One region of the Senegalia massiliensis genome, then DNA from elsewhere that is predicted to be linked to it. Evidence: riboswitches for the same ligand, from Rfam matches in the RefSeq annotation. Region 1 holds a riboswitch; the other holds the start of a gene.

What was found. Region 1 has a riboswitch for thiamine pyrophosphate ahead of thiT (energy-coupled thiamine transporter ThiT). Riboswitches for the same ligand answer to the same signal wherever they lie in the genome.
Region 2: linked by a shared signal. The riboswitch ahead of D3Z33_RS03225 (thiamine-binding protein) and the one ahead of thiT (energy-coupled thiamine transporter ThiT) in region 1 are both predicted to bind thiamine pyrophosphate.

Annotation. Positions count from the first base shown of each region.
Region 1 is NZ_QXXA01000015.1:25,571-28,780, forward strand. It holds gene D3Z33_RS13160 (hypothetical protein) at 1-265, shown strand, start outside; gene D3Z33_RS13165 (GNAT family N-acetyltransferase) at 319-786, shown strand; gene thiT (energy-coupled thiamine transporter ThiT) at 848-1,399, opposite strand; TPP riboswitch at 1,455-1,553, opposite strand; gene D3Z33_RS13175 (YhfC family glutamic-type intramembrane protease) at 1,734-2,441, shown strand; gene D3Z33_RS13180 (hypothetical protein) at 2,443-2,907, shown strand; gene D3Z33_RS13185 (hypothetical protein) at 2,992-3,210, opposite strand, start outside.
Region 2 is NZ_QXXA01000004.1:179,855-183,064, reverse strand. It holds gene murI (glutamate racemase) at 250-1,008, shown strand; gene grxC (glutaredoxin 3) at 1,026-1,286, opposite strand; TPP riboswitch at 1,392-1,494, shown strand; gene D3Z33_RS03225 (thiamine-binding protein) at 1,561-1,851, shown strand; gene D3Z33_RS03220 (ABC transporter permease) at 1,823-2,593, shown strand; gene D3Z33_RS03215 (ABC transporter substrate-binding protein) at 2,610-3,210, shown strand, end outside.

The sequences.
Region 1 (3,210 bases):
AAACCCTGATAATTTTTTATCGGATAATAAGGAAATATTAAAGCAATATTTAAAATTTAAGCAATCAGTTGAATACAAAAATTCACCTGCATATAAAATTCAATCTTTGCTTAAAGAATTTAATAGTGTAAGTGGATACTATGATATATTTATCCCAGCGATGAAAAAACTAAGTAATTCTTATGCTGAATACTATAGACAATTAGAAATTGCTAATGAAAAATTACTTGAACAATACCCAGAAATTGAAAAATTAAATAATTAAATTTTGCTATAAAAAATGATTAAATCTGAAAAACTAGTAAGGAGTTGTTGTATATGGAATTACTGTTAAGACCCATGACTAATGATATTTTTGCTAAATACATAAATAAGTCTATAAAGAAATATGCTAATGAACATGTAAAAGCTGGTAATTGGATAAAAGAAGATTCTTTAGAAAGAGCAGAAAAAGAATTTAAAAAATTATTGCCTGAAGGTTTAAAAACAAAAAAACACTATTTATTTTCTGTAACTCATGAAAAAAATAATATAGGAGTACTATGGTTGAACATTTATATAAACAATAATATTAAGCAAGCTTTTATATATGATATTGAATTAGAAGAAGAATATCAGGGTAAAGGTTATGGTAAACAAACTATGAATTTGATAGATAAGTATTTGAAAGAAAATGATGTTGATAGTGTACAACTACATGTTTTTGCACATAATGAAAGAGCAGTGAGTTTATATAAAAAAATGGGATATAAATTTACTGATTTTATGATGATTAAATATTTATAGTTACAGACTGTATAAAAATATTTAGTTATTAAAAAAAGCTGATTTAATCAGCTTTTTTATTTTAGTAATTTTCACTTTTAATAGTCCTTTTCATTGGTTTCCAAATTAAACTTATTATTAATATAGATATTATAAGTTCTGGCACCATATATGTTGCATTATAACCAATAGAATAAATCCAAGGATTTTGATCGCCAGCATATGAGGCAAAGAATATTACACCAGATAATACATGGGAAATTAATCTTCCACTTAATGCTAATATTATACCAATAATCAAAGTTAAGTATCCCTTTACTCCATCTTTTTTTATCTTATATCCTAGACCTGCAAGTCCTAAAAAACCAAATGCTATTGGATAGTCTAATAAGAATTGTATAGGATGATAAAATGAGGGTTTTAATAAAAAGTCTACAAGTCCATAAGTAGCTCCCATAAATATTCCAGGACCTAGTCCCCATCTTATAGCAAATATCATTATGGGAATCATACTACCAGCTGTAACAGATCCACCACTGGGTGCCTGATATATTTTTATATAACTAAGTAATATTGATAAAGCTATTAATATTCCACCTTCTGTTAACATTTTTGCACTCCATTTTTTGTTCATATTGAACCTCCTTAAAATTTAGTATAAAAAAAGCCACTACAAAGGTAGTGGATATTTTTTAAAATATACACTTTCCTCCGCTAGTATTATCTAGTTCAGGTAGTAAGGGTCGTGATAAATCACTCTCAGCCATAAAGCTCCCCTAGTGTTAACGTTTTATTCTTTTGAATACATAGTATCATATACTGTATATAAGTGTCAATATAAACTAATGTTGAATTTATTAGTTATCAATGGAAGATAAAGATATATATATAGTATTATTTTATACTCTCTTTATATCATACTAAGTGTGTGATATAATAAATAATATTATATAGAAAAGAGGTGGAATATGGACTTAATTAAGCATATTTCAATAGTTATAACTTTGATTATAACACTAATTTTACCAGTTGCATTTATAGCTCTATTATATAAAAAAGATAAAAAGACTTTAATTTGGTCTATAATAGGAATACTTACATTTTTTATAGTTCAAATAGCTATTAGGATTCCTATATTAAATTATTTAAGTTTGAAGCCTTGGTTTATAGTAAATATTTCTTCAAAAACTTATGTATATGCCATATTTTTAGCTTTAACAGCAGCATTAGTTGAAGAAGGTGGTAGATTTTTATCTTTTAAATTCATTTTAAAAGATCATATTACATGGTTAAAAGGCATTGCATTTGGAATAGGACATGGAGGCATAGAAGCATTTTATCTTGTAGGATTACCTTTTATAAAAGCTTATTATAGTTTTTTAAATGGAAATTTGAATTTATTTAGTAATATAACAGTAGAAAATATAATTTTATCAGGTTTCGAAAGAGTTCTAGCAATAATAATACATATTGGATTATCATTAATTGTCTTATATAGTGTTAAAAAGAAAAAATATAAAAATTTATTATATGCATTTATCATACATACTTTAGTGAACTTACCTATCTTAATCATTAATAGTGAAATCTTTATATGGACTTATATTATTATATGGAGTGTTATATTACTTAATGTCACATTTAAATACAAGAAAAAAATGAAAGAGGTTTTTTAGTATGAGAAATAATAGAATAATTATGATTATAATTATAGCTTTAATGTTTAGCTCATTGATTGGATGTAATAATGAAAATGAAGAAATAAATGATAATGTAAAAACACCTGAAGAAACTATATCATCTTGGGCAGATGATATAGTAGAAAACTTTTTAATTTCTATAGATAAAAAAGACTATGAATCCTTTAGTAAGGATTTTAGTGAAAATATGAAAGAACAATTAAATGAAAGCATGTTCAAAGAGCAGGTTTTACTTATATCTGAATTAATAGGGGATTATATAAAAGGTTCTAAAGAATTATTAACTACAGAAGAAGTAGATGAAAATAATATAAAGTTGATTTATAGTTCAGATTATTCAAATGAAAAGAATGAAGTTATTGTAACTACAGTATTTAATAAAGAGAGTCAACTTATTGAAGGGTTGTTTATTAATTCTGAAAAAATACAAAATATGCAATAAAATGTAGAATAGAGTTAAAGGCAAAATGATGTATAAATTTATACATCATTTTGCCTTTAATTATGGATTCATACTAGCACACTCTTACTTTGTTTTAAATGTTTCAGGTGATTTTTTATAAACTAAAGTTATAGCAATTAATATATAAATAATAGAAATTGCTATTGTAATAGGTAAAAATATTTTTGCTGGTGCGTCAATTTGTAATGACATGTAAGAAATAAAATATACAGCAAAATTAATAATTTTAAAAAAAGGATTTTTAACTTTTAAATCAGTTGTATAAGGTTGAAAAATATAATA
Region 2 (3,210 bases), on a different contig from region 1:
GATTGGGAAAGAGAAAAATATAAATGTGTATAATGGCGCTGAATATAATTTAGGATATAATATATCTTAAATGTTTTATTTTAGACCTCATAATAAATTTGAAGAAAATAATAAAAATAAAATGAGTAATATGCAAAGAGCATCAATACTATAATAGTGTTGATATTTTTTATTTTAAAATTATATTTGTCTAAATAAGGGGTATACTCTATAATATTAATATATAAAGTTTTATGGAGGAAAAAAATTATGAAAATTGGTATATTTGATTCAGGAGTAGGAGGAATAACTGTATTAAAAGAAGCTTTAACACAGTTGTCAGGGCAAGAATATATATATTATGCAGACAAGTTAAATGTTCCTTATGGTACAAAACCTAAAGAAGAAGTTAAAAAATATATATTTGATGTAGTAGAGTTTTTAAGTACTAAAAATATAGATGCTCTTATAATAGCATGTAATACAGCTACAAGTATTGCAGTGAAGGATTTGAGAGATAAATATAATTTTCCTATAATAGGAATGGAACCTGCAGTAAAACCTGCAGTAGAAAATTCAGAAGATAAGAAAGTTATAGTTACAGCAACTTCTTTAACCTTAAAGGAAAAGAAATTTAATGATTTAGTTACAAGACTAAATTCTAGAGACATAGTAGACTCTTTACCATTACCTAAGTTAGTAGAATATGCAGAAAATTTTATTTTTGAAGAAGATGTAATAATCTCTTATTTAAGAAAAGAATTTGAAAAATTTAATTTAGATGAATATGGTACAGTAGTATTAGGATGTACACATTTTCCTTATTACAAAGAATTTTTTAAAAAAGTTCTTCCAAATACTATTGATATAATAGATGGTAATTATGGAACGATAAATCATTTGAAAAATTTATTGAATATAAAAGACAGATTTGAAGATAAGAAAAAAGATAAAATAACATTTTATATTTCTGGTAAAGAAGACAATGAAATATTAGTAAAATATTTAAATTTATTACAAAGTAAATAGCGACTAAAAGTCGCTATTTATTTTATTCCAAAAACCTTGTCAAATTCTCCTTTTTTGTGAAGTTCTACAATATCATCGCATCCCCCTATAAATTTATCATTTATAAAAATTTGAGGTACTGTAGTACTATTAGTTTTTTGTTTTAATTCTTCTAATTTTTCTTTATTATTACTTATTTCAATTTCTTCATATTTAACACCTTTATTATTCATTAATCTTTTTGCTCTTATACAATAAGGACAAGTAGAAAAAGTATATATAGTAACATTATTACTCATCAAAAAACCTCCTAAAATTTTATGTGATTAACCTGCTTTACAATTATATCATTAATTAATATAATTGACATTTAAAATTTAATGTATTACAATTAACACGAAAATAATAAAAATCTGGGGAGCTAAAATTAGCTGAGAGGAAATATGAATTTCGACCCATGAACCTGCACTGGATAATGCCAGCGAAGGGAGAATAATTTTTTAGTTTATGGTTATTGGCCCCTTCATGCATATGAAGGGGTTTATTTAATTTAAATATAAGGAGATGATTTTTGTGCCAATTGTAAATGTGGAACTTCAAGTATTACCACGTGTTGAAGAGAAAAGACTATATGATGTAGTGGACGAAGTTATAAAATACATTGATAGTTGTGGAGTTAAATATGAAGTAGGACCTATGGGTACTACAATGGAGGGAGAATTTGATGAGCTTATTAATATAGTAAAAAAAGCTCAAGATATCTGTGTAAGAGAAGGGGCTTCTAGAATATTATCAGTAGTTAAAATAGATTATAAACCAGAAGGTGTGACAATGAATGAAAAGGTGGGCAAATATAGAAAATAAAATAATACCAAGTATTTTCTTTTTTTTCTTGTTATTTATATGGGAGGTAGTAGTGAGAGTTGGTATTGTAGAAAGATACATATTACCTTCTCCTATAGATATAATAAAAGTATTTTCAGAGATAAACTCAGAAATATGGCCACATATTTCTACTACCCTTCAAGAATCAGCTATTGGATTTCTTATAGCTATAATATTAGGCATAGTGTTAGCAATTGTAATGGATAATGTAAAATTTATAAAAAAAGCAATTTATCCTATAGTTATAATTTCTCAAACTGTACCAATAATAGCTTTGGCACCACTTTTTGCAGCATGGTTTGGATTTGGAAAGTTACCTAAAATAATGGTAGTAATACTTGTTTGTTTTTTTCCAGTATTAGTTAGCTTAATTCATGGGCTTGAATCAGTAGATAAAGATTTAATTAATTTACTTAAGTCTATGGGAGCGAGTAAATTTCAAATATTTAAACAGGTAAAGTTCCCAGCTTCTTTGGTAAGTTTTTTTTCAGGACTTAGAATTGCTGCAACATATAGTATTATGGGGGCAGTTATAGGAGAATGGCTTGGAGGAAAAGATGGTCTTGGTGTATATATGTTGAGAGTTAAGCATTCATTTGCATTAGATAAATTTTTTGCAGTAATCATTATAATAGTTATCCTTAGCATGATATTATTTAAAATTATTAATTTATTACAGAATTATTTAATGCCTTGGGCAAAAGGAACAAATAAAAATTAAAAATGGAGTGATATAAATGAAAAAAATATTTTCTATATTTATAGTATTTTTATTAGTATCATTAATCTTAGTAGGTTGTGGAAATAAAGAAAATAAAGAGTCAAAAGAAAATAAAGAGTTAGAAAAAGTAACTGTAGTTTTAGATTGGGTACCAAATACAAATCATACAGGGTTATATGTAGCAAAAAATAAAGGCTATTATGAAGAAAAAGGATTAGATGTTGAAATCATTCAACCATCTGAAGGTGGTACTGCAAATTTAATAGCAAATGAACAAGGTGATTTTGGGATTAGCTATCAAGAAGAAGTTACTTATGCTAGAACATCAGAAAATCCACTTCCTGTAAAAGCTATTTCAGCTATAATACAAAATAACACTTCTGGATTTGCTTCTCTTAAAGAAGATGGTGTAACATCACCGAAGGATTTTGAAGGTAAAAAATACGGTGGATTTGGAGCTCCTATGGAAGAAGCTATGATAAAAGGACTCATGGAAAAAGATAATGCAGATTTTTCAAAAGTAGAAATGGTTAATATAGGCAGTTTAGATTTCTTCACTGCTGTACAAGATCATGTAGACTTTACTTGGATCTATTATGGTTGGGATGGAGTAGCAT